One region of the Sedimentibacter sp. zth1 genome, then DNA from elsewhere that is predicted to be linked to it. Evidence: riboswitches for the same ligand, from Rfam matches in the RefSeq annotation. Region 1 holds a riboswitch; each other region holds the start of a gene.

Evidence for each region. A riboswitch is a leader RNA that binds a small molecule or an ion and turns the genes downstream of it on or off. The one in region 1 is predicted to bind cobalamin.
Region 2: it holds a riboswitch for cobalamin, as region 1 does, so the genes downstream of both, JYG23_RS00870 (ABC transporter substrate-binding protein) here and JYG23_RS09105 (S-layer homology domain-containing protein) in region 1, are expected to answer to the same signal.
Region 3: it holds a riboswitch for cobalamin, as region 1 does, so the genes downstream of both, JYG23_RS11765 (ABC transporter substrate-binding protein) here and JYG23_RS09105 (S-layer homology domain-containing protein) in region 1, are expected to answer to the same signal.

The regions. Positions count from the first base shown of each region.
Region 1 covers NZ_CP071445.1:1,850,273-1,861,332, forward strand. The annotation lists gene JYG23_RS09085 (ECF transporter S component) at 1-261, opposite strand, end outside; gene JYG23_RS09090 (ABC transporter ATP-binding protein) at 240-1,901, opposite strand; gene JYG23_RS09095 (energy-coupling factor transporter transmembrane component T) at 1,874-2,764, opposite strand; gene JYG23_RS09100 (DUF4430 domain-containing protein) at 2,802-3,452, opposite strand; gene JYG23_RS09105 (S-layer homology domain-containing protein) at 3,468-5,075, opposite strand; cobalamin riboswitch at 5,294-5,474, opposite strand; gene JYG23_RS09110 (immunoglobulin-like domain-containing protein) at 5,623-11,060, opposite strand, start outside.
Region 2 covers NZ_CP071445.1:164,491-175,550, reverse strand. The annotation lists gene ord (2,4-diaminopentanoate dehydrogenase) at 1-233, opposite strand, end outside; gene JYG23_RS00905 (sigma-54-dependent Fis family transcriptional regulator) at 462-1,853, opposite strand; gene zupT (zinc transporter ZupT) at 1,887-2,678, opposite strand; gene JYG23_RS00895 (patatin-like phospholipase family protein) at 2,755-3,957, opposite strand; gene JYG23_RS00890 (ACT domain-containing protein) at 3,974-4,411, opposite strand; gene JYG23_RS00885 (1-deoxy-D-xylulose-5-phosphate reductoisomerase) at 4,579-5,751, shown strand; gene JYG23_RS00880 (ABC transporter ATP-binding protein) at 5,828-7,072, opposite strand; gene JYG23_RS00875 (iron ABC transporter permease) at 7,084-8,112, opposite strand; gene JYG23_RS00870 (ABC transporter substrate-binding protein) at 8,240-9,199, opposite strand; cobalamin riboswitch at 9,288-9,463, opposite strand; gene JYG23_RS00865 (folylpolyglutamate synthase/dihydrofolate synthase family protein) at 9,670-10,977, shown strand.
Region 3 covers NZ_CP071445.1:2,453,780-2,464,839, reverse strand. The annotation lists gene cobK (precorrin-6A reductase) at 1-176, opposite strand, end outside; gene JYG23_RS11800 (cobalt-precorrin 5A hydrolase) at 178-1,194, opposite strand; gene cobM (precorrin-4 C(11)-methyltransferase) at 1,194-1,949, opposite strand; gene cbiD (cobalt-precorrin-5B (C(1))-methyltransferase CbiD) at 1,949-3,088, opposite strand; gene JYG23_RS11785 (precorrin-8X methylmutase) at 3,090-3,710, opposite strand; gene JYG23_RS11780 (cobyrinate a,c-diamide synthase) at 3,703-5,064, opposite strand; gene JYG23_RS11775 (ABC transporter ATP-binding protein) at 5,054-6,193, opposite strand; gene JYG23_RS11770 (iron ABC transporter permease) at 6,197-7,210, opposite strand; gene JYG23_RS11765 (ABC transporter substrate-binding protein) at 7,220-8,431, opposite strand; cobalamin riboswitch at 8,615-8,821, opposite strand; gene cobJ (precorrin-3B C(17)-methyltransferase) at 8,868-9,602, opposite strand; gene JYG23_RS11755 (hypothetical protein) at 9,716-10,279, opposite strand; fluoride riboswitch at 10,451-10,522, shown strand; gene JYG23_RS11750 (cation:proton antiporter) at 10,629-11,060, shown strand, end outside.

The DNA of each region.
Region 1 (11,060 bases):
AGATATTGATGATAAGCAAGCTATAACTATTAGTTCTCTTGCTTGTGGCTGTCTATTTTCAAAAACCATAAAAAAGGGAACTAGAATATATACAATTATCAACAAACTAATATAGTAATATTTTCTATCATCTAAATATGTTATTCCAATCCACATTGTTAACGGTATAAGAATTGAAATTATTATAAGACATACTATAGTTCTTTTATCTAAAGTTTTTTTATCATACATGCCTTTGTTTAACTGAGGTTTTGTTTGCATAATTTTATAACATCCTCCACTGTAACTCCATTGTTAAATATATGTCTAGACATCCTATTAGCAAAAGTTGTATAAAAACTGTTACCAGAAAAAAATTTACCAGAAGTATTAGTTGCAACTATACTACCATTAAAGAACAATGAACACATATCTGCATATTCAGCACAAAATTCTATATCATGGGATACCATAAGTATTGTTGCTCCCTGTGCTCTAAGCTTTTTGAGTATATCTGCAAATTTTATTTTAAAGTGACTATCTAAAGCTTTAGTTGGTTCGTCAAGTAGTATTATCTTAGGCTTTAGAAGCATTACTTTCGCAAAAGCAACTTTTTGCTGTTCTCCACCACTTAAATCATATGGATGCATGTTCAATAATTCTTTAATTTCCATAAGATCTATTATCTCATTTATAATTTTATCATCAGAAACCATCTCATATAGTTCTTCTCTCACAGTCATTTCAACAAATATTGATTGTGGATTTTGAGGCAAAACACCTAGATTTTCATTAAATAGTTCTTTATCTGTATATTTTTTTATATTTTTTCCCTTAATTTTTACCGTACCTCTGTATGGTTTATTTATTCCAGAAATTATAGACAAAGCGGTACTTTTACCTGTACCATTTCCTCCAGCCATAGCATAAATCTGTCCTTTAGCGACTTTTAGTGACAAATCTTTTACTACATCAGGCTCATTTTTTTCATATCTAAACCATACATCTTTAAGATCTATTACTATTTCTTCACTATTAAAATCAACTTTTTTCGCTTCAATACTTCTTTTTTTTATTTCTTTATCTTTAAATAATTCATTAATCCATATTCTACTTTCTTTAACTGTTAGTGGATAATCTATAGTTTGCAAATTGTTTTGTACCTCTGCACATATTCTTATTGACGGTGGCATTGCACAAAACATATCATGGTTAAGTTCTTTTAGCTTTTTACCTGTGTTTTGAGGAGTACTATTTACAATTATTTTTCCCTTATCCATAACCACTATTCTATCACTTATTGGAAACACTTCTTCCAGTCTATGTTCAGATAATATTATTGTCGTTCCTAAATCACGATTTATTTTCTTTATAGTATTAAGAAAATCTCCTGCCGCTATTGGATCAAGTTGAGAAGTAGGTTCATCAAGAATTAGAACAGAAGGTTGCATAGTCATTATGGCGGCTAAATTTAAAAGTTGTTTCTGTCCTCCTGATAGTTCATTAACATTTTTCATAAACCATTCTTGTATTCCAAAGAAGCTAGCCATTTCTGCTACTCTAAGTCTTATTTTCTTATTATCATATCCAAGGTTCTCTAATCCAAATGCTAATTCGTGCCAAACCTTATCAGTTACTATTTGGTTATCTGGATTTTGAAGCACATAACCTATTGCTGATGTTTGTTCTCTTAAATCTACATTTCCCAAAATTCTATTTTTAAAATATATTAATCCATGTTTTTCGCCATATGGAGCAAGGCTTGGTTTTAAACTTTTTAGTAGAGTGCTTTTTCCACATCCACTTTTTCCACACAATGTTACAAATTCACCTGATTCGATTGTCAGATTTATTTCATTTAATGCCCATTTATCCTGTTCAGGATAAGCAAAGCTTAAATTCTCAATCTTAAACGCTTCCATCTAATTTCCTCCACTATGTCTATTACAACAGGTATTATGCAAAACAATGCGTAGCTAGTATATGTAAGCACGCTTTGTAAATTTTCAGATGATATTACTATGCTAGGATAGAATCTAATTTTTCCACATCCACTATATATCCCAATTAAAAATGTAACAACAAGACAAAGTGCTAAAGCAGTAAATTTTTTATCCCTTGAATCAAATCTAAAATTTGAAAAGTTTGTCCTACCTTTTAATCCATATCCTCTTGCCTTCATACTATCTGCAGTTTCTACTCCATTTTCCAATGCCCATGTAGTCATCACAGAAAGTATTTTCAACCCATATCTTGACCTTTGAATGATGTTCCCATTTGAAACATCTCGTCCAATTGATTTTTGAGATTTCGATATTATTTTTATTTGTGATTTATACTTAGGAACAAATCTTAATATCATAGACAAAATTAATGACATACCTGGTATTATCTTTCCAAAAATATATATAAATTTATCCGAAGTCATTATTTTATTGTAACAGCTAAACCACATTATGACCGATACAAGCATAACCGAAGTTGAAATACCATATACTATTGATTCTAAAGTTAAAGGATTACCGGAACTAAAATATGTTAAAATTGTAACTCCTTCATGTACAAACAATGGATTAGCTATAGCAGAAATTACAAGTATTGGAATTCCACATAATAAATTAAATTTAACAGCCTTTTTACCATTTAGCTTTATAGAATATATAAATGCTCCTATAAAAGATATTGTTAAAAAAACAGGATGCATGCAAAACATGCTTACAAGTATGACAAATGTGAAATACCCAAAATTTAATATTGGGTGATATGTACTAAATGCATCCTTCATTTATTTTCTCCTCATATTATTTATTTTGTTTATTAAATTACTCTTCAGATTTTTCAGACTTATCTGGTTTTATAAATTCAGCTCCTACATCCCTACCCAAGTCACAAGTATATACCCATTCAACTATATCTCCGTCTTTTAATACATATCTGCTACATCCATAGTTTGGAACCCATCCATTTACTTTATATATCCATCCACTTAATTCTCCACAGTCAAATTCATAAAGATTTGCTATTCCCTCTATATAATTTGAATTATATATTGGTGTCATTACAAACTCCATATGAATTTTGTTTCTTTTCATTTCTCTTAAAAGGATGTTGAAAACAGATTCTCCTTCGTAAAATACTACTTCAGTTGAAGGAAATATTATCCCATCGTCAGGAACAATATCTGTTTTATCAGGATTTAACTTATCTTTGTTATCAAGTATAGTTTCACACGATACAGATAAAGTACATTTCAATTTTTTATCTGCATTTATAACTGCATCTTGCCACTCAACAGGAGCGGGCTTACCTTCTGGAACAGGAGATGTGTTATATTCATCCATACCTGTTTTTTCATTAATAACAATTTTTCTTTCATTTTCCTGCTTGTTTTCTTTAATAACTTGAAACATACATGCTATACATATGATTAAAAAAGCACATATAATACCTATCCATATTTTTTTATTTTTCATTTATATTCTCACCTATTAATTTTCAATCATTCTAAATATCATTCCTGCTATTTCTTCTCTAGTAGCATTTCTTTCAGGATAAATCTCCATTTCATCATCAGGAATATATCCATATTTTACACACGCTGCAACAGACTCAATAGTCCAGTCAGCACATTTTATGTAGTCTGTAAATTGGCACATTATATTTATTATTTCATAGTTTTCCATAGACATATTTTTTCCTAAAATTTCTGCTGTTCTTGCAATCATAAGTGCAGCATCTTGTCTTGTAACATTATTATTAGGTTTAAATACTTTATCAGAATATCCGTTTATTATTCCCATCTGATGTGCTGCTCCAACGTATCCTGAAAACCAATCAGAATCTTTTACGTCTTCAAAGGTTTCAATTTCAATTTCTTCAAGACATAAAGCTTTAGCTAGCATTGTTGCTAATTGAGCTCTCGTAACATAACCCTTTGGATTAAATGTATTTTCATTAAAGCCATTAACTATTCCTTTAGCATTAAGCCCAATAATTGCTTCCTTCTCTGAACTACTATCTATATCTGTAAATTTATTTTTATATTCAATCTTTGGTTCTGTATTTTTTTTAGGTAATACTTTTTCTTCGTATTTTTTTTCGACATCACTCATATCATACAACGATGTCTGTCCTTTTAAAAAACGACTGTAGGCAACCATCGCATACATACCTTGATCTGTAGCCATGCCATCAATACCATATTCTTTTACATGCTTAAATCCTCCTGTTTCAGGTATATAAAAATCATCTATGATATTTGATACCACCCAACTTCCGTTTTTCTTTACAAATCTATCGTCAATTTTAGGATCTATATTAAGTTTACAAAGTGCTACCAAAACTTGATCTGCACTTTCAGAGTTTTTATTTCCCCAACTTTCAAATCCACCATCATTATTCATTTTGTTAGATAAAACAACTAAACCTCTATCTACAGCATCTTTTACTTTTTCTTGGTCAACATAATTCGCAAGAGATTGAAGAACCATAGCAGTAACATCGGTATCTGGATTGCTCTCTCCCATAGACCATCCTCCACCATTTATTTCCTTGCTTAGTATATGATCTACAAGTTTTTGCCTTGTAGTCACATTTTTTATATTGCCTGTATTTGTAACATCATAATTTCCACTATCTAACGCAATAAGTCCCCACACAGCTCCATTTATACCTTGCCATACAAGGTTATCAAATTCAGCCAATTTTTCAGTCAAATCGTATCCTCCAACATTTGTAGGATCTTTGCCAAGAGCAGTAAGAGTTAACACAGCTCTTGAATATTCTGTATACTTTCTTTTATGCAAGATACCATCATTTTCTTCAAGTTGTTTAACTAAGTTATTATAGTAATCATCATAATATTTCTCTGGAACTTCTATTCCAGCTCTAATTAATGATATTATTGTCCATTCTCCAAGTGTTTCATCATTTTTAAGTTTTTTAGCACAATCAAGCACATATTTAGCAGTATTCTCTATGACTTTATCTAATTCAACAGAAGGTTCCTTTATCTGCACTGCATATATAGGCAATAATGAGCTTATTACTATGCTTAACATCAGCATAATACTCAATATTTTTTTTATGATTTTCATCTTCATTCCTCCATTTTTTATTTTCTTTCTCTTTTATTTTTTATGTGATAGTTTACCTATCTTTTTTATATACGCGGAGTTACGTAGCAACTTTTTTATGATACAACTAAAACACAAATCTGTTTATTCACAAAAAAAACAGCTGTTTTCCATTTACTTATAAAAACAGCTGTTTAATACTCGCTATTATAATCTATTTTAGTCCATGGAAAATAGAGTATGTATCAAAATTATTAGGCTGTGTCTGACTTAGCTTTATTAATTTCTCCATCTTATTGCTTAGCAATAGAATTACAAAATTAATTTAGCATTACAGTGACCGGCTCGCAGAGGATTTTCACCTCTTTCCATTTAATTGAATACGTAATTTGTATTCAAACCTATATAATAGATATTTAATTGTTATATATTTACTTAAAATCCTACCATTACATTATATATGTACATATATTAATAGTCAAGTCATAGATTTGTAGAATTTTCTTAATACATAAAAAATAATGTCAAGATAATAAATATCCCAACATTACTTTTAAAAATCTATTTACTATTTAGTTGTAAGTCTTTGAAAAATTACAGCTACTTCTGCTCTTGTTGCTGTTGACTTAGGATCAAATTTATTTCCATCTTTTCCTTGTATTAATCCTAAGGATTGTATTAATTTAACACTATCTTCTGCCCAAGAACTTATTTCTTTTTCATCTGCAAAATCTTTTGGTTCCTGTGTTACATCTTTGCTAAGCATTTCAACATAGTTTGCTAATATAACAGACATTTCTTCTCTAGTTATATCTTTATTTGGTGCAAATGTATTACTACTCTTTCCACTAACCAACTTATTATCTAATGCCCATCTAATATATGGTGCATAGTATTCATTTTGTGATACATCGCTAAATCCTGTTGCTGTATAACTTGTATCAGCCTCTGCTAATCTTCCTAAAACTGTTACAAACATTCCTCTTGTCATTGACTGATTAGGACTAAATTCATCATCTGTTGATCCATTGAACAAACCTTTAGAATAAACATAGTTTATTGCTTCCTTCGCCCAATGATTTGCTATATCCTCAAATGGCTCATATCCAACAGCATAATATGATAAATGTTCTGTTTCAAATTTAACTGTTTTTGTTTTGCTATCATATTTACAATCTCTAATTGTTTGAATATTTCCATTATCATCTATATAGTGAATAACTATTTTTTCTGGATTTTCATTGGCTTTTAGAATATATGGAATTCCTAATTTTATCTCATAATCATCAAATCTTGATATTTTTTTATTTCCTGATGATATGTTAAAATCAAATACTGGTCTATCTCCTACTATAGTTTTTGCTACTTCTTTTAATGTTTCTTTTTCAACATTCGCTACACTAATTGATATCTCTGATGATTTCGACTGATTCAATATTGATTTTAATGTTTCTTTATTTAATGTTATTTCTGCTAATTGAGATGATATCTTTATTTCATCTACATTTTGCTTTTCTGCTTCTTTTAGTGCTTTTACTGGCAACTTAGCTTCTACTTCTTTAGCTTTCGAATCAGATTTAGCATCTATTGTTACTACTGTTTTTGTATTTTCACCTGCTTTTTTAGCTGCTTCTACAACACTAGTTATAGCTTCTGTTAATTCTTTTTCTGTTAATGTTGCTGTTGCTTTTCCATCATTGTCTACTTCTGCTTGTGTTGTTGCTGTAACGTTAGCTGTTTCTTCGATTACTGTTGCCTCTGTTATTGTAGTTGAACTACTGTCTTCAACCCAACTATCCATGCCTTCTTCTTGTGTATATTCACTTGTATAATGCCATACTATAGCATCACCATCTTTTAATATTTGTATTGAATATCCATCTATATTTTCATGTGTTCCATTTATCGAATACAACCATCCTGAATTCTTTCCATTATCAAATTCAGCAAGTCCATTTATTGATGATATGTATGTTCCATTATCTTTTGTTGTAAATGGTATATTTTCTTCAATCAATATTTTATCTGTCAAGTATTTTACTGTTGAATCTTTTGGAACTTTGTATGTCTTTTGTGGTATCCATATTTCTTTTGAGCATTGCTGTCCAGATTTATGCTTTTTATCACCTATTAATGTAAATGTAACTGTTATTTCTTCTGTCGGTGTTGGTTTTTCAGTATCATCTTTACTCAATACTACAAATACATTCTTAATGCTATGTGAAATGCTATCTTCTTCAATAATTTCAAAGCTTCCCAATGCATCCTTATAACCCTCTTTTGAGGCTACATAGTTGTATATTCCAGCTTTTAAATCAAATGTATTTTTTGTTATCTCATTTATTTTTTCTTCATTACTGTTTTTCAAAACTACTATTGCATCACTTGGATTAACAATAAAGTTTACAGGACTACCTTCTGCATCTTTTTTGTCAATTGCAAACATATAACCAGAGTCATTTTTGTAGTACATTGTTCCATTTGAATCTGAAATTATACTACTTATACAATAATTCTGTTTCTCTTTTTCTGGAATATATAATTCACTGATTATTGGAGTTTTATTACCTTCAAAATCTTCAAGAACTACTATGCCACCTGGAGTTTTATTATATGTAAAATAAACATATATTTTTTCATTATCTGCTTCATCATATGCTGTTGTCAAAAGCGCTGAAGATTGCACATTCGCTGGTAATTCAGCTTCATATATTGGCTCTAATGATGTTGCGTTTAATACACCTATAGCACCCGTATTGTCAGCATTTACTGCTCCTACATACACTCTGTCATTAAATACAACTGGTGTACTTGTGCTTTGTGTAGCATTTATTGATATTTTACTTGATTTTGCAGTGCTCTCATCAAATAATCCATCATTATTTATTTTTATTGAGTAAAGCTTTCCATTTTTAGTAGTAAAATAAAGTGTACCATTAGTAGTAGAAACGCATGAGCGTATAGCTCCATCTGCTTGATAGCTATCTATTGTCTCTCCTGTTAGAGCATTCACTGACAATAATAATCCATCATCATTTCCATATACAATAGCATCTGATACTGCTAGTGCGCCCGCCCAATAATATCCTTTGCCTTCACTTTGATTTTTCCACTTCAAGCTTCCATCCTCTGCTGATATACAGAAGTAATATCCATTTGTACATTCCCTATCTTCTGAAGTACCCGCGTATACATATCCTTCATTGTATAAAATAGGTGTTGCTACATCATGTCCATCTGCAACTGCTTTGCTTACCCATTTTGATTTCATAGAAACTGTATCTACTGCTTCTACTATACCATTTTCAAATGCAACAAATACTGTTCTATCGCCGTATGTAATATAAGTATTGTATGCTGCATTTGACGATAATGAAATTTTTTCTATTATATTACCGTCTTTATCAAACTTAACTAATTCATTTTTTATTACAACCCATATAAAATCTTCTGCAATAATAATGTTGCTAGAATTTTCAGTCCAATTACTTGTCAACTTACTTGACCATTCCAAATTTGCTTCACCTGAAACTCTTGGTGTATTGCAATTGACAATAGCCATATTGTTTAATGTTCCTCTAAATGACGGCCATTCAACTGTTACTTCCTCTTGTTTTACTTTAACAAACTTAATTGTATAGGTTTTTTCATTATCATTAACATTTGTTGTTATTTGTACTTGTTCATTATCTATAACTGATATAGTTTTTTCTTCTTTATTTTCTAAAACTTCACCGTTTAATTTCATTGTAGCTGTAGGATCTACAAGAATTGCACTCAAAGAAATTTCTTCTTTAGTATCTAATATTTCAGCCTCAACTATATCCTCATTACTTGGAACTTTTAATTCAACTCCATCAATATTAATACTATTCAATAAATTAGTATACGCCTTTATTGTTATTTCCATTGGGTATTCATATTTAATATATGGATATCCGTAATTATTACTTTCTAAAACTGCTGTAATATTTACTTTAACATTTTCACTACCAAAATCAGGGCGTTTTTTTAATGATAAATTTGAACTTAAATATTTTGATGATTCTCCATAATATAAACCATTAAAACTAATGTCAACTGGCATATTGAATCCATTTTCATTGAATAAAAAGCTACCATCTGATAAATATGCTACACTATCCGGTCTTTTCATATTTACCATAACAGCATCTAAAGATGTATTTTCACCTTTGATAAATTCGCCAATTTTTTCAGATGCTTTTTTTAACATTAAAAGCTCATTTTCTCTATCTGCTTCTGTTTCAGCTTTAATTGTACCACTGAATGTCTTTACAAGCACCTTTCCAGATTCAACATGTGATAATGTCAATGTAAATATAACTGGTATATCTTCTTCTCCCATTGATGGACGTTTTACAGTTGCTATTTTAAATGCAGTCCCGCCACTCACATTTATACCAGTGTCTACTTCCCAAGTACCTTTCACTTTTCTATCTTCTGGAAGATTAAGCTTTAATTTTTTATTTTTAATATTATTAATATCAAAACTTCCACCTGCTGCATCTATAATTGTGCATTGTTCAAGTGCTTTCTTGAAATCTGCATTTGTAAGTTCTGTTTCTTCTTTTGTTAATGCTATAACATTAAGCTTAAATAATTTTGATAAAACCATGCTACTTCCATCTTTAGATATTGATAAAGTAATAGTTACTTCCTTATTTCCATCTTCAAATGAAGGTCTTGATACTATACTTTCAGAATATTTATATAAAGATGGCTTTACAATTTCTTCATCTGTACTTGTAAACTTCCAATTATAACTTGTATCTTTTCCTTCTAATTTGAATGGCATTTTTACAGATTGTGCATCAAATACTGTTTCATCTTTATTTTCAAGATAACACGCATCTAAAGCTCCTTGAAGCTCTTTCTTTAGTGCATCACTAGAAGATTTATCTAAGGCTTTTATAGCAACCTCAAAATCTCTTGTCACAAAAATATCTGTATCATCATCAATAAGCTTGAGAGTTATAGCTATTTTTTTATCACCATCTTCAAATGAAGGTCTATTAACCTCAGCTCCTATATTATAAGTATTTACATCAAATGATACTAAACTACTTTTACTACTCCACTCAGTTGTATAATTACTACTATAACCTTCTTTTTTTAATTTAAAATCTTCAGTTATAGAATTTTTATCATTATCATCATAACTTAAAGTAATAAACTTATCATTTGTAACATAATTAGTATCAATATAACTATTTAATTTAACTTTTACTTCTTTTTCTTCTTTTTCCTTTAAAAACTTTTCTAATTTTTCATAAATCTCTACAATTTTATTTCCATTTACAATTTTACTTTTTCCGTTTTCACTTAAAGTACTGTAAATATTATTAAGACTTTCTATTTTTCCCTGTTCTAATAAAATATTCTCATCTGTTGTTGGAAGTAAAGCTATTTCATCTTCTAAATATTTTTTACTTACAACTACAATTTTATAAACGCTTTTAGCTTTTGGTGTAGAATAACTATATTTTTTTCCATCTTCAACTTCTATTTTAATTGTTCCACAGCCATTTGTTAAAGCTATATCTTTAGTACTTCCACTAGTTATTTTACTGCTATTAACACTAAGCTCTGCACCTGTATTTTCAAGTATAGGGGTTACTGTTACAGTATCAAGTGTTTTATCTGTTACACACTCATACTCTAATGTATTTTTATCAAATGTGATTTCAGCACTTGATAATTTAAGACTTGATAAGTATGCATTATATGCTTTAATCGTTAAATTTAATTCTACTTGAACTTCATCTACCTTATCAGGATAAACTAAACTTTTTACTTTTGCAGTTAAAGTCACAATTTTATCGTCTTCACCTTGATTAGGTCTCTTTGAAAGTTTAAATCCTGAATACCCATCAATACTAACAAATGATTTATCAGATGATGAAATCCATTGAATTTCTACATTATCATCAGACTTTTTAGAAGCATAGTTTCCTGTATTCCATCTTATTGTACCATCTGCATTCA
Region 2 (11,060 bases), 1.4 Mb from region 1:
CATAATAATACAACATCAGCTGATTTTTCAGTTATAACTTCATCTCTTGTTCCTACGATAACTTCTTCCCTGTCTCCTCTATCAACTCCAACTATTTCATATATACTTTTTCCTAACTTTTGACCTATATCTATACCACCTACTATATCAACACCTTTTTTTGTTAATAACATTCTTGCCATTCCTGTGCCCATAGCACCCAGTCCCCAAATAATTACTTTTACATTTTTCATAATATTCCTCCTTATAGTTTTCCATTTACTTTTATAATTATATTACAAGCAATTTTTGTGCCATTTTTGTGAAAACGTTTCTTTTATTCGTTTTTATTGTATTTTTTCCATTAATTTCAACAATATTTTTTTTATTATTTTTAAAATTTATTAATTACATTATAATTTTTTTGACAATTTTCAAAAAAAATGCAAATAAGTTTGCATACAACTGCAAATTTATTTGCACTATTTATCTAAAATACTGTATTTTTTTAATTTGTGCTGTAATGTTTGTCTTTTAATTTTTAAATGTTCTGCAGTTTTACTTATATTATTTTTATATATTCTCATCGTATTGATTATTATTTCTTTTTCTATATCCTCTAAATATTGTGTAACTCCAATATCATAAAAATCATGTTTATTACTAGTCTTATTATTAACATCATCTATCAAAATATGCTTATCACTAATAACATTTTCATCATCAATCATTGACATAGCACCCATTATGATATTTTCAAGTTCTCTTACATTGCCTGGATATTCATATTTCATTAGCTTTTCTTTTGCATTTTCTGATAACATCCAAATATTTTTATTATACCTACTATTATACTTATCAATAAATCTATCAGCAAGCAGCAAAATATCTTCTTTTCTTTCTCTAAGAGGTGGAACATTAATAGGAATAATATTAATTCTATAATATAAATCTTTTCTTAATTTTCCTTGTTTTATTAAAGAATCAGCTTTTTCATTAACTGTAGCTATAATTCTTACATCGATTGGAATATCCCTTGTTCCTCCAACACGTCTAATATAATTTTCCTGCAATACTCTTAAAAGTTTTGCTTGAAGCTCATATGGCATTGAATTAATCTCGTCAAGCAATAATGTTCCTCCATTAGCTTGTTCAAAAAGTCCAACCCTATCAATAGCACCAGTAAAACCTCCCTTTGAAGTTCCAAATAAAATGCCCTCTAGCAAGCTTTCGGGCAATGCAGCACAATTCTGTGCTAAAAATGGTTTGTTTTGCCTAATTCCATCAAAGTGAATACTTTGTGCTATAAGCTCCTTACCTGTACCCGTTTCACCATAAATAAAAACTGAAGCACTACTTTTAGAGGCTTTTTTGGCAATATCAATAATTTGCTTAAAATTGCTACTTTTCCCAATTAAATTTCTAAATCTATATTTTCTAATTTTTGAATTTTTAACTTCACTTGGTTGTACTATTTCTTTCCTAAGATCTAAAATTGTATTTGACATTTCTTTAATTTCTGTGATGTTCTTAGAAACCTCAATTGCTGCAATAACATCATCTCCACTAAATATCGGAATAGTTGTATTGATTGTCGTAATTTCCTTACCATCCTTATTTGAATATGTTTGAATTTTTTTTATGGTACTTTTATTATGATGTAATGCCTTAAGTAGTGTGCTATCATTTTCATCTAAATTCTTAAAAACTTGTGTAAATGGTTTATTTAATACATCCTTTACGTCCATTTTCTCTAAATTAGCCATAAATTCATTATATATAATACTATTACAATTTTTATCAATTACATGAACACCATCATCTACAAGGTGCAAAATATTTTGCATGATTGATACGTAATCCTTACTTTTCATAACATCACCACCTGATAACTAATTATACCAAAGCTAGGCAAACATTACAAGACTAGTTAACATTATAGCAATACCTAAAATCAGTCCATACAGTACAGTTTTATCACTTTTGTCATATTTATATGCCAAAGGCAATAAGTTTCTAAAAGATATATATATCATAATACCCGAAACTAAACCAAAGACAATACCAAATAGTTTTTGGCTCATAAATTTTTCCAATATTGCATATGCACATACTGCTCCAAATGGCTCAGATAAGCCTGAAACAAAAGAAAACACTACAGCTTTTCTTTTACTACCCGTAGCATAATAAATCGGAGAAGCAACCGTTATTCCCTCTGGTATATTGTGCATTGCAATTGCAAATGTTATTGGTATCGCAAGCTTAGGACTATCCATAGCTGACATAAATGTTGCTACCCCTTCTGGAAAATTATGAAGGATAATTGCTATTGTTGAAATAATTCCTGCTCTATATAGTTTTAAACTATTTATGTCTTTTGTGTTTTTTAAAAGGCTAAAATTATTTTCTGGTATAATTTTATCAATTATTGCACAAAAAAGCATTCCAAGAAAAAAAATGAGCATTGCAAACTGTAATCCTATTTTAGGACCATAGTGAGATTTGAAATTGTTAACCGATTCAGGAAATATTTGTACAAATGATACACAAATCATAACACCAGCAGCTAAAGACAGAAAAAAAGCAAGATTTTTATAGTTTTCTTTATCAAAAGCTAAAATCAATAGACCGCCTATACCTGTTGACAATCCTGCAATAGCCGTAAGAGCAAAGGCAATACAAAAACTTGTAAATTCCATAATAAACTCCAAATTATATGTTTTTATTATGTTTATGCAAAAAAAACGCTAGTATCACTAACGTTTCTTAATTAATTCAAATAAACATCTCTCTAAATATTCTTATAACTAAATCATCCTTAACTGCTAACGATAAAATTTTATTTTGTCTAACAAAAGTTGGAATTTTTTTATTTACACTAAGAGGCTCTTTCTTGAATTTATCAATAACAATCTTGATAAAATCATCCGCATCATATATTTTAAATCTTTTAATATCACTATATTTTTCTGCAATACACTCAACTAGTCTCAGTATAATATCTTGATAATCAAATTTACCTTTCATCTCCAGTAAAGATTCTAGTCTTGGCAATATTTTTTCAAATAACATTCTATCAGTAGGTATATCTTCAAATCCTAATAATTTACCTATATTTATATATCTTTGTTCATTATTATCAAAATTATTGAGCAAATATTTCAAAAAGTTATTTTTATATTGCTTGCAATAATATTTATAACCCTTGAGCTGTTTAAATACCTTCATAGCATCATAATATCCTAAAGATATATTGGTTTTTGCTTTAAGTACGTCAAAATCTAAAATTCCGCCTAAATCCTCAACAGGTTGAATATATATAACATTTATTTCATCAGTATTCACTTTTTTGACTCTTCCAATTCCATATGTTCTGACTGCAATAAAATTCTTATATCCTTTTTTTTGCAAAACCCCAAATGGCAAATTATCATATGCTCCACCATCTAAAAAGAATTTTCCATCAACTTTTTGCATTTTAAATACTGGTAAATTAGAACTTGCAAGTATATAGTCAATGAGTTTACCCTTTGGAATATTTTCCTTCAAAATTTCTATAGGTTGCTTATCGGTTAAAGAAATTGTAACAATTCCAAAATCAAGTTTTGAATTTCTAACCTTTTCTTCATCTATGAAGCTACTTACTAGCTTTCTAATTTTTGATGTATCCAAGCCTTTGTTAGTTATTATATTCTTGGACAAATTAACAAAATATGATAAACTTATGTCAGCAAAATTTTTACTTTTTACATTTTCTATTTGTTCTTTATTAAATCCGAAAAGAGATTCTAAATCAATTTCATTCCAAATATCAACTAATTTATCATAATCTCCTTGAACAATAGCAGCACCGTTCAATGCTCCAATTGAGGTTCCTGCAACACCGTCTATTTTTATCCCTAAATCAAGCAAAGCCTTATATGCACCTACATGATATGCGCCCTTTGCTCCTCCACCTTCTAAAACAAGACCATACATTTAATATACTCCTTTATTATTCTATAGATAGTAGCTTAACACCATTTACATCATCTTTTTCTTCTATCTTGCTAATTAAATCATCTATTGAAATCAAAATGTCAGACATATCAATGGATATATTAACAGAAGCTTTACCATTGATTGGTATATTTTGATTCATAGTCAAAATATTCGCCTTTACAGTTGACAATAAATTTAAGACTTCAGACAAAACACCGCTTCTATGAGTAAGCATCAAAGCAATAACAGCTTTTCTTCCCATAGAATTTTCAGATGGTGAAAAAACGTAATCCTTATATTTATAATACGTACTTCTACTTATTCCAACTTTTTTTACTGACTCGCTTACACTCTTTACAGTTCCATCATTTATATAATTTCTAGCCTCTATCACCTTATCAAAAACATCTGGTAAAATTTCTTTATTTACAATTAAATATTTTTTTAACATTGAATTTTCTCCCCCAATAATGTAAAAGCTTTTATATATTATACATAATTTTATATGAATAATACAAGTTTTTTAACTAAAAATTGATTTCAAAGAAACATTATAGTATAATAATGTGGTGTATACACAAAAAATAAATAGAAATCAGCAAAGAGGTGCATAAAAATATGATTAGTATTAGCATTTTGGGTTCGACAGGCTCTATAGGTACACAGACATTAGATGTAGTTAGAGACAACCTGGACAAAGTAAAGGTATGTGCTATTTCAGGTAATAGCAATATTGAATTATTGAAAAAGCAAATTCTAGAGTTTAACCCTGAAGTATGTTCAGTTATGAATGGGATAAATGCTATAAAGCTAAGAAACATATTGCCTAAATTTTGTAAAACTGAAATTGTAACTGGTATGGATGGATTGATAAGTGTAGCAACACATTCTCAAGCACATATTATTGTTACTGGCATATCAGGTATGATTGGTCTTAGACCAACAATAGAAGCTATAAAACTAGGTAAAACTATCGCTTTAGCCAACAAAGAAACACTTGTTACGGGTGGAGAGTATATCATGCACTTAGCTAAGAAATACAAAGCTACAATTTTACCTGTTGATAGCGAACATAGTGCTATATTTCAAGCATTACAAGGAAACAAGCATGAAAGCATCAACAAACTTATATTAACAGCATCAGGAGGACCTTTTTTAGGTAAAAGTGAAAAAGAACTAGAAAATGTAACATTAGATGACGCACTTAACCACCCAACTTGGAAAATGGGTAGAAAAATAACTATAGATTCAGCCACTTTGATGAATAAAGGATTAGAAGTAATTGAAGCAAAATATTTATTTAATATTCCTGAAGAAAAAATTGAAGTAGTGGTTCATCCACAAAGTATAATACATTCTGCTGTTGAATATTGTGACCACTCGACTTTAGCACAAATGGGTTTACAAAATATGAGAATTCCAATTCAATATGCTCTTTTTTATCCTAAAAGGATAAAAAATAATTATGAAACATTATCACTTAGCAAAATAAAAAACTTAACCTTTGAAGAACCTGATAAAAAAACATTTAGGTGTTTAGATCTTGCTTATTATGCACTAAAGATAGGAGGAACACTTCCTACAATTTTAAACGCGAGCAATGAACTTGTAGTTAATCTATTTTTAGAAGGGAAGGTTAAATTTTTGGATATTCCTAAAATAATAGAAGTTCTTATGACAAAACATTCTGTAAAAAAAGTTGAATCAATTAACGATATTCTTGATGCAGAATTATGGTCAAAAATACAAATAGAAAACAAACAAGGTGTATTAAGTGGTTTGATTAACTAAATTTCAGTTTTTAAGACATAGACAATAAAAAACTAATAATCATTTTATTTTAATTGGATTATTAGTTTTTTTGTTTCTAATTCTTTTCTTCTACTAAATTGAATAGCTCTTTTAAATTCATTGCAACGCAAACATTTTTTTTGCTTTTTATTTTTCCAAGTATTTCTTCACATTTTCCGTTTACAAAATCTCTTTTGCTATTATATAAAATTATAATTTTTTTATCATCTAAATAGCTTAAAATTTCTATATTCTCAAAATTACCTTCACCTATTGCAACATCCGTTAAAATTACTATGTCGCTTTTTTTTATTAATTCTCTATTTTTTTCTATACTCTCTTTACTAAATGATGTAAAAGGTAGTTCTTTAACATATCTAATACTTAAATTTTTACATATTTCTAAATCGCTGTCTCCATCATTTAAAACACCACAGCTAACATTATATCTTTCAGAATAAAGCTTTTGAATTATATATTCTCCTGTTCCTCCACCGCAGATGACGTGAATATTTTTATTCTTATCGTCCTTAGCCCTTCTAGCTCTAAGAGCAACGACTTCCTTACAAGACAAAAGTTTATTTTCTCTAACAAGCATTTCCATATCATATACTTGCCTCAATACACTTTCATCTATTATATCATCTGGCGTGCCTATTTTTACAATACCTTCGTCACTCAGCAAAACAATTTTATCACTAAATCTACTAGATAAATTTAAATCATGCATAATAGTTAAAACTGTCAAATTATCCTCTCTATTAAGAGAATATATTAATTCTATTATATCTAACTGATGATGTATATCAAGATTTGATGTAGCTTCATCCAATACCAAAATACTAGTTTGCTGTGCAAGTGCCCTTGCTATAATGACTCTTTGCTTTTCACCACCACTAAGTTCATTAAAATTTTTGTCCTTCAAGTAAAATGTAGATGTTTTAATCAATGCATCTTGTATAATTTTTTTATCGTCGTATTGTGATTTACCAAATTTTTTAGTGTATGGATTTCTTCCCATTGCAACAATATCGTACACATTAAAATTAAAGCTTATATTGTACTCCTGAGGAACAAACCCAATCATACATGCTTTTTCTTTGTGTGAAATATTTTTTATACTTTTATGATTAATTAAAATGTCACCAGACTCAATGTCTATATTTTTCATAATACTTTTAAGTATTGTAGATTTTCCAGCTCCGTTTGGCCCAATTATGGTGCAAAATTCGCCTTTTTGTACATCAAAGCTAATATTATTCAAAACTGTTGTAGTACCATATTTTACTGATATATTTTTAACTTCAATAACATTTTCCACTTTTTACACCTCTAAAATAATTCTCTTTTTTTACTTCTAAGTAAATAAACAAAAAAAGGACCGCCAAGTATTGCAGTAACTAAACCAACAGGTATTTCTTGTGAGAAGACACTTCTTGCAAGAGTATCACAAATAACCATCAGTATTGCTCCAAAAATAAATGATAGTGGAAATAACTTTTTATGGTCAGGTCCAATAATCATTCTAGTTATATGAGGAATTATAAGTCCTACAAATCCAATTATACCAGATATAGAAACTACAAATGCTGTAACTATAGTACTTGTTACTAATAAAATCAATTTAACCTTTTCAACATTCACTCCTAAATTGCTTGCTGTTTCTTCGCCAAGTAAAATTAAATTTAAGTCTTTTGAATAATAAAATAATATTGCAAATCCTATAAGTACATAAGGCAAAATTGTTACTAGCTGTGACCAACCTTTACCAGAAAAAGAACCCATAGTCCAAAAGTATATTTTACTCAAATCATCACCTGCAAAAATCATTATCAAAGATGTAAAGGCTGTTAAAAAGTTTCCTACTGCAATACCACTTAAAAGCAAAGTAGTTATTGGCACTTTTTTACCAATTCTTGAAATAGAATATACCAAGAACATAACACCAACAGCACATGAAAAAGCTAATATAGTTATTATTGATAATCCAAAGAATTTAAATGTTATGTGCGATGCTATACCGATAGCTGCACCAAAAGCAGCACCCGATGATACACCAATAACATATGGATCTGCCATAGGATTTTTTAAAAGTCCTTGGTATGTAACACCAGCTATAGATAAGGCACCACCCACTATTAACGATACCAAAATCCTTGGAAATCTAACCTTCCATATTATTGTTATAGTAGAAGATTTCATATCTACTAAGTTTTTTTCAAGACCTAAAATTTTATTTATTATAATTTTAAATGAATCTCCAATACTTATATTTGCAGCACCAATACAGCTACAAATTAATACTGTTAAAAATAATACTACAATCGATATCAGAATAATTAATTTAGTATTTTTTTTCATTTTATCACGTCCCACTTATATTATATAAGCAATTTGCTAAAATTTAAATATATCTCTTCTTAAAAAAAAATTAAACTTATTAGCTTGGAATAGGGAGTTTAATAATTAGCTAATAAGTTAATTTATTTTATTTAAATGCTTCTGGATGAATTGCTTTTGCAACTAATTCTAATGCTTCCACAATTCTTGGTCCTGGTCTTGATGATATATCTTGATCTAAAAGATATATTTGATTATTCTTTATTGCATCTATTTCTTCAAATGCAACTCTTCCTTTTATATCATCAACTGTTTTAAATCCATCATCAGCTGATAAATATACTTGTGGATTTTCCTCTATTAATTTTTCTAAACTAAATTCTGCATATGCTGATTCAGCATCATGTGCAATATTTTCACAATTTGCTAAAGTAATTAAATCATCAATAAAACTTCCAGGCCCTGCAGTTTGAAGTGGATCATTCCAAACCTCATAAAAAGCAGTTTTTGAATCTTCACCTTTAATTTTGTCTAATATTTCTTTTTCCTTATCCTTCATCGCACTTACAAGTTCTATAGCTTTGTCCTTTGCATCTAGCATATTTCCGATAAATTCAATCTTTTTAAAAGTATCCTCATATCCTTTTGCATTTACTATAACAACTTGAATACCCGCGTCTTTTAATGTTTTTAAATCATCGTCTTTAATTTTATCAGAGATAAACAAATCAACATCTAGCTCTAATAATTTTTCAATATTCGGTCCAGTGTATCCACCAATAACTTGTTTGTTTTTTGTATCTTCTGGATAATTACAGTATTCAGTAACTCCAACTAATAAGTTATCTTTGCCAATCGCATATATTGTTTCTGTAATAGATGGAGCACCAGATGCGATTTTTTCTGGAGCCTTTTCAAGGGTTACCTCATTGTCTAAATCATCTTTAAATGTTAATGGATAAACACTTTTACTTTCTTCACCTACATTGTTAGTTTGATCGTTATTTTGATTTTCACTACCATTGTCATTTGTTTTCGTACAAGCAGCAAATGTTATAATCATACATACTGCTAATAAAATACATAAAACTTTTTTTGTAATTTTCATAATATACCTTCCTCTAAAAAAATAATCCTAACCTTGTTGGGTTAGGATAAAAGTACACAATTATACTATCATCACACCTTCCCACCGAAGGCTAATTCTCATTATAGGTAGGTCTCCTGGCTCGCGGATCATCCTCATTTTACCCTTCCCATTTTCAAAACAGTGGTTTGTAAAATTTGTACTCACTTACAGTAGCGGGGGCTGCAATGGCATTTACCATTTTCCCTATTATGTTTTATAAACACCTATAATTATTTAATTCACGTAAAGCATACCATATATATATTTATTTTGCAAGTAGTATATTTTATAAAACTAAATACAATATATTTCATCTATTTGTATTATAATTATAAATTTTATTTTTGAATTATTTATTTTATCTACTATAAATTATATTGCAAAAACAAATAAAATGCACTATTATAATAATTGTTACGATTTAATTATATTATAAGGAAGGTACTAAAATGAATTACGAAGAATCTTTAAAATATATAAGTGATACATACAAATTCGGTTCAAAACTTGGTCTTGAAAATATTAAAAGACTTACTGAATTATTAGGAAATCCTCAAGATAAATATAAAATAATACACGTTGCAGGCACAAACGGAAAAGGTTCTACTTGCAATATGATACATAATGTTTTAGTTAAGAGTGGTTATAAAGTTGGATTATTTATAAGTCCATTTTTGCAAGAGTTTACAGAAAGAATACAAATAAACAACAAACAAATAAATAGAGATTCATTGGCAAAAATAACTACTCTTATAAAAGACAAAATTGATATCATGCTTTCTGAGGGCTATAATCATCCTACAGAATTTGAAGTTGTTACTGCCATAGGATTTAAATATTTTGAAGAACAAAACATTGATTTTTTAGTATTAGAGGTTGGACTTGGTGGTAGATTTGATGCTACAAATGTAGTCAAATCATCTTTAATTTCTGTTATCACATCTATAAGCTATGACCATACTGAATATTTAGGTGATACACTAGAAAAAATTGCATTTGAAAAAGCTGGAATAATAAAAGAAAATAGCAAAGTAGTTGTTTATCCTCAGGGTAAAAATGTTGTTGATGTAGTTAAGGAACAAGCAAGAAAAAAACATTCTAATATATATGAATTAGACTCAAATAACATAAAAATATTAGATTCTACCATAGAAGGTCAAACACTAAACTACATAGATAAAAGAATTTTCAACTTAGATAATTTTAAAATTAATATGCTTGGTGAACATCAGGCTTATAACTGCCTCACAGTTTTAAAAGTTTTAGAGCTTCTAAAACAAGAAGGCTTCATTATAACTGAAAAAAGCGTAAAAGAAGGTCTGCTCAACTCTAAATTTGCCGGAAGATTTGAAATTATAAGAAAAAAGCCCACAATTATACTAGATGGTGGACATAATATCAATGGTGTTGAATATTTTCAAAAGGCTATAAAAAGATATTTTAAGGATAAAAAAATTATTTTGTTTTATGGAATGTTAAAGGATAAGCATCCAATTGATGTAATTGATTACTTGCTTGATATTTCAGAACAAATTTATACACTTACTCCAAATAATCCTGCTAGAGCAATGGATTGCAAAGATTTAAGGGATTTAATTGTCAAAAGAGGTACTAAAACAAAGGTAACTGCAATAGAAAAATATGAAGAAATATTACCTATTATTGATAAGATAGACAAGGACGATATTATTGCATGTGTAGGTTCATTGTACATGATTGGCGATATTCGTACTTTATTGCAAAATAACAATAGATAGAAAATGTGCTATTGCAAAACTAAAATATATAGTTTAGCAATAGCTATTCTTTTTTGTATTAATTTTCAAAAAAAGAAAGTTGC
Region 3 (11,060 bases), 600 kb from region 1:
AAATCTATCATCTGCTCATAGTCAAGTCTTCCAACATGAATGTTTTTAGTTTGAAGCATTAACTCCTCACCATATTCCGTTGCAACACATACTATAAATGATAAATTTTTAGTATTTAAGTATTCTACCAATTTTCTACCCTCTGTTGTTCCTGCAAATACACAAATATTTAGCATACTAAAAATTCACCTCCTGATTTTCTATACATATTGCTATCGTAACGCCATCATGCGCTATCTTTTTGACAATAAATTTTCCACAACCAGATGATTTGAACGCAGCCCTTTCACACACATTGTCAACACCTGTGATACTTTTTACAAAATCAGATGGTGTAAATTCTCCATCTAATAAATTTAATTCTTCCGAATTGTAAAAGTTTATTGGAATATCATATTTATCTGCAAATTGTAATAATCCTTTTTCATCACTTTTTAAATCAATTGATGATATTGACTTTATAGCCCTTAAATTTATATTGTATTGCTGCAATGTAGTATGGAACAAGCTATTTATTTTTTCAACTGATATATTTCTTCTACACCCTATTCCTACACACAAAGACTTTGGTATAATATGTAGAGTGCTATCAAAAAGTTTATCAGTTTTATATGATACGTATATTCCAAGTTCTCCGTTATCCTTATAAGTTAAACCACTTGGTAAATTTCCTTGTATTTTTATATCTGTTTTAAATGGTACATCTTCATCAAGTATCCTAGCTGAAATGTCCTTTGCTATTCTCATACTACCAATTTGCAAATTATTTTTTACAGCCCATGCATCCACTGAAAATTTATTATTTATATCCGTTGCTGTAGTTATAATTGGTGTAGCATTTATTCCTTTTGCTATCTTCAAGGTTAAGTCATTTGCACCGCCTATATGACCCGATAAAAGCGATATAACATTAATTCCACAGTCATCAATAACAATAACAGCTGGATCAACAGATTTATTTTTTAAAAATGGAGCTATTGCCCTTACTGCAATGCCACAAGCGCCTATAAATATTAATGCTTCTGCCTCGTCAAACACCTCTCCAACCTTAGTACAAATTGATCTTTCACCTATAAATTCATAATCAGTCGCTAATTTAGTTGTAGTATAACATGCAACATCATCAAAATAGTTTGCAATCTTTTTTGCCAATTGACATCCTTTATTTGAATATGCAAAAATACACGTTTTCATTATTTTTTAGCCTCTCTAAATTCAGTTGTAAATGTTGGATCATAAAGTTTTGAACGATCAAAATTATCTCCCAAAAATCCACCTACAGTAATCAAAGCTGTTTTAGTTATGTTATTTTTGCTTGCAGTTTCCGCTAATGTGCTTACTGTGCATCTAAATATTTTTTCGTCATCCCACGTAGCTTTGTATACAATAGCCGCCGGTGTTTCTTCTGAATATCCACCTTTTATCAATTCAGCCTGCAATTCTTCAAGCAATCCAGTGCTTAAAAACAATATCATTGTAGCTTGATGTTTAGCTAATGATGCTATTCTTTCTTTCTCAGGAACTGGAGTTCTTCCAGCCATTCTTGTTATTATTACTGTCTGTGATACATCGGGTAATGTATATTCAGCTTTCAATGAAGATGCTGCTCCACAAAATGCACTAACTCCCGGTACTACATCATACTCAATGTTTAGTTTATCAAGCTCTATCATTTGCTCTTTTATAGCTCCATATATGCTTGAATCTCCAGTATGAAGGCGTACAATCATTTTTCCTTCTTTATCTGCTCTCATAATAACATCTGAAACTTCTTCAAGTGTCATTAAAGCACTATTATGTATTTCACAATTATTTTTTGCATAATTCAGTAATTCTCTATTAACAAGTGAACCAGCATAAATTATTACATCTGCTTTTTCGAGATAATTTTTACCCCTAACTGTTATCAAATCTACTGCTCCTGAACCAGCTCCTACAAAATGAACCATTAGCCTAATTCTCCTTTAATTTGTTTTATAATTTCATCTGTATTTTTTGTACTACCTAAATATCCGAGTTTCTGAGAAAATGTAACAACTGCAATATCACATTCTTCAAAAACACGTCTGTTTACATTAAAATATATTTTATCCAACAAGCTTTCTATAACTTTATTCTTTAAACCTACTCTATCTAAAATCTGCAACATATCATCAGTAGTTACTGAACTCAAAATTTGCTTTACTGTATCTGTATTCGCTCCACACAAAACACTATGTGCACCAATCAACTCCGCTCTGCAATCACCATATTTTGAATGTGTATTAAATATTCCTCCAGCAAGTTTAACTATTTTACCAATATGACCAACCAATAAAACTCCGTTGTACCCCAAGGAATACGCATAATCTATTGCTTCGCCTATATAGTTGCTACATTTTACAGATTCATCACTTAAAAGGCTAAAATTATCATTCAAAAAATCTTGTCCATAATTTCCGGGTGTCAATACTGCATATTTTCTATTTTGTGCTTTTTTTACATTCAATTCTGCTTTTATAGTATCAATTATTGCAATTTCACTCATCGGCTCAACAATACCACTTGTTCCAAGTATAGATATTCCACCAACAATTCCCAATCTTGAATTAAAGGTTCTTTTTGCAATATTTTCGCCTTCTGGCGCTGAGATGATAACTGAAAATCCACCTTCATAATTGTATTCATCACATATAGTATTTAACTCTTGCTCTATCATTCTTCTTGGAACTGAATTAATTGCTGCTTGCCCTACCGGTTGGTTTAATCCACTCATTGTTACTCTACCTATACCAATCCCACCATCAATAACTATTGCTTTTTTAGGTATGGTTGATACTTTTGCATAAATGAGCATATCTCTTGTAGCATCTATGTCATCACCACTATCTTTACGAACTGCACAGCTTACATATTTATCATAAATTTCAACTTCATGTATCTCAACATCTATATCTATACCCTTTGGTGTATGTAATTTTACTCTTTCAACTTTTTCATTTGTTAGTAGCATTATAGCTGCTGCCTTTGATGCTGCAGTTGCACAAGAACCAGTTGTGTAACCAAGCCTAAGCTTTTTTCCATCCTTGGTTATATATTCTCTAAGCATTTTATCTTTTTAATTGATAAATTAAAGCATTGCATATAGCAGCAGCTACATTGCTTCCACCCTTTCTACCTTTGGCAACTATATATGGTACATTTGTAGTCATAATTAATTCTTTAGATTCAACTACGTTTACAAATCCAACTGGTACACCAATAATCAATACTGGATTTATTTTATTTTCATCTATAAGTTTTTTTAATTTAATAAGTGCTGTTGGTGCATTGCCAACTGCTATAATACACGGTTTCTTTAGATTACATGCTTTTTCCATAGATACTGAAGCTCTTGTAATTTCACGTTTTTTTGCCTCTTTTGCAACATCTTCATCACTCATAAAGCAGTGTGCTTCCCCTCCTAATGAAGAGAGAATTGTTTTATTTATACCTGCTTTAGCCATCTGAGTATCTGTTACAATATCACAACCATTTTTCAGTGCTTCTAAAGCTTGTTTACATGCATTATCAGAGAACACTAGGTTATCTACATAATCAAAATCAGCACTCGTATGTATAACACGTTTAATGACAAGTTCATTTTCAGCAAGTAAATTTATATCTCCTAATTCTTCTGTTATAATTTCAAAGCTTCTTTTTTCTATCTCATTTGGTTTTATACTATACATAATTTTCTCCTAAGCATTTTTTATAAAAATTTTCTGCAAAATGTAAATTTGAATAAAAGTTAAGATGTGGATATCCAGCGTATAAAAAATCATTTGATACTACACATTTCCATGTTTTTTTGTTGGTTTTTTTAGCAGTGAAACTATCTCCACATTCTGTCAAATCATAATAATGAAATTCATGTGCTTTAATTTTTTCACCTTTTTTGCATAACATATTATTTTTATTAGCTGTAAGTGTAACATATCCAAATCTCATAAGTTTCCCAGTGTTTTCTGATTGCCCTTCAAGATATGATACCATTTTGTATGTATCTATACTATTTGCTAGATACATAAATCCACCACATTCAGCTATACATGGAATATTATCAGAAAGAGCATCTCTTATAGATTTTAGCATAGTTAAGTTTTGTGATAACTCTTTTACGTATAGTTCTGGATATCCTCCACCTATATACAAGCCATCTATATTTTTTGGTAACTCAACATCATTTAGAGGACTAAAATATAATAAATTTGCTCCCATTTCTTGTAACAATTCTAAATTATCTCTATAATAAAAACAAAACGCTTTATCTTTTGCAACTGCAATATTAATACTATGATTAAATTTTTTAATAACTGGGCTTTTAAAAACATTTTCTTTTGCATAAGAAGCAAGCTTTATTAAATTATCAATATCAATTGTATCTTCTACTACTTCAGCTAATTTATTTAACTTAATTTTTATATCTTCAATTTCTTCACTTGTAACTAATCCTAAATGTCTGCTACCAAAAATCAAATCTTTAGATAGCTTAGGAATATAACCAAGCACTGTAATATTTCCTTCAAATTCTTCCTCTATAAGCTGTTTTATGGCGCTAAATGTTGTTTTTGTTATATTATTAAGTATTACTCCCTTAATATTGTTATTTTTCTTGTATTCAACAAATCCCTTCAGCGTTGCTGCTATAGATGTTGCCATTCCTTTACAATTAATAATCAATATAACTGGAGTATTGGTTATGTTTGAAACCTCATATGTAGATGATTTTGTTGTATTAAGCCCAGCTCCATCATAAAAACCCATAACCCCTTCTATCACGGCTATTTCAGAATCATTGCTATTCTTTGCCAATAAATATTTTATTGAGTTTTCATCACAAAAGAACGAGTCCAGATTTGAACTTTTTGCTCCAATTATTTCTCCATGAAACATAGGGTCTATATAATCAGGCCCACATTTAAAAGATGACACCTTTAGTTTTCGATTTACAAGTGCTTGCAATAATGCAACAGTTACAGTAGTTTTACCGCAATTACTTGATGTACCGGCAATCATAATTCTTGGTATATTATTATTTTTCATTAAGATATTCTACCACCTTTTCAACATCATAAAATATTGGGATTCTATTTTGTTTAGCAATTTCAATAAGCTCTTGATTAAATTGATTATATAGACCAATATGTGCCCCAACGTCTACTAATACTGTGCTCTTAACAACAGCTTGTTTCGCCTCATTTATCAATTCTTTTGATACTGGTTCAAATGCCTTTGAAGAATATATTTTTTTAGCTAAAGATTTTGCTACTTGAAAATCCACATCGTTTTCGTAAAGTATACCTGTATTAAACGATATACGTTTTTTTTGTAATTCTCTATAATATAATATACCCTTACCCTCTCCACCTACAATAAAAACGTTTTTATCACTTGTTATTTTAGGTAATTCAACACTTCCAAACAACATATTATATGAACTATTATCTAATCCATACAATTCATTTATTATTTCTTCTTTAAATATATCTTTGGGTGTACCAAATCTAGATATTTTATCACCTTTTACACACGCTACTTTATCCGATATTTTCGGTGCTAAATCTATTTCATGCAATGACATTATAATGGTAATATTTTTTTCGCGCGACATATTTCTTAATATATCTAGCAAATCTATTTTATGCTTTATATCCAAATATGATGTAGGTTCATCAAGAACTATAATTTCAGGTTCTTGACATATTGCTCTAGCAAGCATAATACGCTGTCTCTGACCATCACTTATTGATAAAAAATCTCTATCTTTTAAATCAAGCGCATGCACCTTTTTCAATGAATCACATACAATTTCATCATCTTGTTTTGTTAATTTACCAAAATAATTCGTATACGGATAACGTCCTGACGCAACAATATCTTCACATGTCATCATTTCAGGTCTTATTTTATCTGTTAAAACTACAGCCACTTTTGTAGCTAAGTCTTTATTAGTCATATTATTTAAGCTATTTTTATCTATGTATACAATTCCTTTTATTGTTGACAAATGCTTTGTTATACTTTTTAAAATAGTAGATTTTCCAGAACCATTAGGTCCTATAAGTGTTAATATCTCGCCTTTTTTTATTTTTATATTAATATTATTAATTAAAGGTATATTATTATAACCAACACATAAATCTTCTGTCCTAAAAAAATAATTTTCAGTCATATATTACACTCTCCTTTGTCTACTAAGCATTAGCCATATAACTACTGGTGCTCCAAAAACTGCTGTAACTGTACCTATTGCTAAATCCACCGGTGCAAATGCACTTCTTGCTATTAAATCACAAAACATACAAAATACTGCACCGCATAAAAAAGATGCTGGTATGATAACAATTGGCTTAGTAGTTTTACACATCATTTTGGTTATATGTGGAACTGCTATTCCTACAAATGATATAGGACCGGCAAATGCTGTAACACATGCTGACATAATACTTGATAATATAATTAGTATAACCCTTAAACTTTTTATGTTAATACCTATGCTTTGAGCATAGCCCTCTCCTAATTGGAACGCACCAATTGGCTTTGAATATATCATTGCTAATATCAATGATATTGCTACTACTATAGATGCTACTTTTAAATTGTCCCAATTCATTCCCGAAAAGCTACCCATAGCCCAATGAGTTAAATTAGCTATATCTGATTCTACTGCAAACGTTATAAAAAAATTAGTTACAGCAGAACAAATATATCCAATCATTATTCCAACAACTAAAAGCATTGACATGTTCCGAACCTTTTTAGAAAAAAGTAGTACAAAAAGCATTGACAGCATAGAACCAGCAAATGATGCTACTACTGTCATTGTAAGAGAAATACTATTTACATACTGAAGCATTATAAGCATAACAAAACCTACAAACATTTTTGCTCCCGAAGAAATTCCAAGCACAAATGGTCCTGCAATTGGATTTCTGAAAAATGTTTGTAGCATAAATCCTGAAACAGATAAAGCACCCCCAAGAACTGCTGCTCCGAGCAGTCTTGGGAGTCTTATACTCCATATTATTTTACTTTCAATTGAACCTTCATTAGCACGAAACAATATAATTTTAACTATTTCTGATGGTGATATATTTACACTTCCTGTGTTAACATTCATAACTATTGCAACAAAAAATAATATAGCTAAAAGTATAAATACTATCTGATAACGTACAACTGATTTCATATTGTCAACCTATTGCAATCTAAATAAATATGTTAATTCATTTACAGAATTATCATCTATTGATAGCATTTCATTTATATCTTTAATCATATAACCTAACACATTTGAAATTTGGAAGTAATTTGGTGTTGTACACCATACGTTTCCTTCTTTTACAGCTTTAAAGTCACTAAACAATTCATTTTTTGCTATAAAATCATCTACTGTTTCTGGTTTTCCGCCTAAACTCCAAATATATATAATATTGTCTGCATCTTTTGCTGTTGCATAAAATTCTTCAAATTCCATCTTTTGAGCTCCAGTTTTATCTGGTTCCATATCAGCAAATATATATTTACCTCCTGCTAACTCAACCATTTTTGCCATATAATCTCCACCCCTACGAGCATAAAGAGTTCCCTTTGAAGTTATATAGAAAACTGCTGTTGTTTCAGGATCTTCTGTTTCTAAATCTAAATTTTCAACATATGCAACTTGTTCTTTGAAATGTTTTTCAGCTATTTCTTCGCAATCTAATAATGCACCATATAATTTTACCCATTCTACTCTTGCCATTGGATGCTCTTCATATGTAGCTTGGTCTAGTAAATATGGTATTTTTAATTCATCTAATTTTTCTGCAACCTCTGGCACTCTTAAAAGCATTGTTGAAAATACTGCAAATGGAGGTTGTTTAGCTGTTATCATTTCATAGTCTGGTGCTTTATACGAACCAATGTATTCAATTTTGCCATCATCAATTGCTTTTCCAATTTCATCTATGTACCAAGACGATCTTTTTGTAGTAACTAAAGATACTTTGTCTAATTTATCAAGACCATTTATAAGTGACATAGTTGGTGTAGATGATATCAACATATTATCTAAAGGCATTTGTAATGTTACAACACCTTCTTCTATATCTGCTGGCACATTCATACCCTCTGGTATAGTTAAAAACTGTCTTCCATCACAAACCTTTATAAGCTTGTAACCACCCTTATAGTAATCTACTGAAAAGTTTTTAGCATAAACTAGTTCCATCGAATGATCAAAAACTAATTTTCCATTATAATCTTCTTCTTTTCCATCATTATTAGTTTTAGAATTATTGTTTTCATTACTTACATTATTTGATGCATCGTTATTTGCATCCTCATTTTTAGTGCATCCTGTAAATGCTACCAATAGTAGTGTTATTAACAAAAATACTACTGCTAATTTTAAACTTTTTTTCTTCATTTTAATCTCCTTATGTATTATAGTTTAATATTATCAGTTTAAATTCCCATTGAGTAAGGATAAAAATAAAAAAACTTCTATTTCAAAAGAAATGGAAGTTCAAATGTATCTGTTATATTTTGTACATACTAAAAAATATTAATATTTACAATAACGGACCTTTCTTCCCTCTTCCCGGAATACTTAAAACCGACAAAACATGGTAGGTCTCCTGACTTATGATATAGATACTAATGTATCACTAAAGAGTGCCTTCTCAGGTTTTTAACCCAATGACTTATTACTCTTTTTTCGTCAATTACAGTAGTGGAAGCTGCTTCGGAATCTAACCGAATTCCCTTAAATATTAAAGATGTCGTTCTTTAAAAAACCATATTTTATTTTTTATTTATTTACTGAATGAATATACCACAAAAACATTTTTATGTCAATATATCTATCTTTTGTTTGAGTTATACCCCCTTGGAGTAACCATTTTACCATTAATTACTTTAGTTTGACTATTTCCTACAAAAACAGTTGTAAACATATCTACATTAACATTTCTTAGCTCTTTCAATGATACAATTGTGCTTTTCTCTCCATCTCTACCAATATTTTTAACAAATCCACACACTGTTTCTTCCGATTTATATTTTAACATAATATCACATGCCTCTTGCAAGTAGCTTGATCTTTTTTTGCTTGATGGATTATAAATACAAATAACAAAATCAGCAATTGAAGCACATTCTATTCTTTTATATATTAGTTGTTTAGGAGTAAGTAAATCGCTCAGGCTAATTACAGCAAAATCATGCGTCAAAGGTGCTCCCAAAACAGCTCCTCCACTTAGCGCAGCTGTTACTCCTGATATAACTTCTATATCAATATCACCCTTTTCTCCTACAAGCTCATATATCAAGCTTGCCATACCATAAACACCACTATCACCACTACATACCATGGAAACTATGTTGTTTTCTTCAGCCTTTTCTATAGCCCACCTACATCTATCTATTTCCTTCATCATTGGAGTTTCATAAAATTGTTTATGACCAAAATATGGTTTCAATAAACCTGTATAAACAGTATATCCAACTATAATATCACTATTTTCCAATGCATCTTTTGCCTGAATAGTCATGTTTTCATAACCACCCGCTCCAAAACCTACAACATATAATTTCATTGCTTATCTCCTATTTTATTAAAATAAAAAAAGCTATAACCTAAAAGTTATAGCTTGTATATTTACGGTAAATATTAGCATATTGTTTATACAAAGTCAACATTAGTGGAAAGCTAGATACCTCTTTTGTCAAAAGCTGCAAAATATATAGATGCTAAAAGTCCACCCATTACATCTGTTATTAAGTCACTCATAGTATCATTAACTAATGTCGTAGCAACACGTTGAGTATCAATAGAAAGTATATTGTCTACTGCAAATTCATATATCTCCCAAACTACCCCTCCAATACATGCGAATCCAAGTAAAAAGAAAAATCTAATAGTAGGATTTGTTTTTTTACCTTTTAAGAGACTGTTTAATAATGAATTACCTACAATAGCAAGTATAATTCCTGAAAATACATGCATCAATAAATCCCACCATGAAATAACATCATAAAAATTAAACATTACTCCAATAACCACTGCAAATATACAGAAAATGCTATATAGGGAAACTAAGTCATCACTAATAACTTTTCTATTTCTATTTATGTAATCTATGATATATGTAGATAAAAATATTGCAAGACCACCCGCTATGCCAATCCAATTTCTAATAATCAAGCTATAGATAAAAGCAATTCCAATTCCTATCCTTAAAGCCCACTTTGAATAATAAGCAAAATTTTTCATACGCCCTCCTAAATATTGTTATTTTATCTTTAGTATTACATTTTTGTTCTTATTTTATTCATATTTATATTATGCAATAATTAATAATATAAATATATTATAATTTTATTAAATTTATATTAATATTAAATTACTCTTGACTAATTTGTTTACTTTTGCTATTCTAAATGAGTGTTTGATGGGAATGAAGTTCTCCCTTGGAATATCCAAAACTGCTTAACCGCTGATGACTTCTGCAATTATTATTGTAGAAATTATCAGCTTTTTTTATATACTAGGAGTTGCGTAGCAACTTTTTTATATAATTTCACAATAAAACATATACTATATTAGACAAAGGAGAATTTAAATGCTTTACAGTTTAGCTTTGATTTTTTTACTCGGTTTAATTTTTTCAGCTTTATTTAAGAAAATTAATCTTCCTAGTTTGCTTGGAATGATTTTGGTAGGTATACTGATTGGTCCTTATGGCTTTAACTTGTTGGATAATTCTATACTTTCTATATCTGCACAACTTAGAAAATTTGCTTTGATAATTATTCTTACTCGTGCAGGTTTAACCTTAAATATCTCAGATTTAAAAAAGGTAGGTAGGCCAGCAATTCTAATGTCTTTTTTACCTGCTTCTTTTGAAATTTTAGGTATAATTATAATTGCCCCTATACTCTTGGGCGTAGAGTTAAAAGAGGCAGCCCTGATAGGTACTGTTGTTGCTGCAGTTTCTCCAGCAGTTGTTGTTCCAAGGATGATAAAATTTATTGACACCCGTTGGGGAACAAAT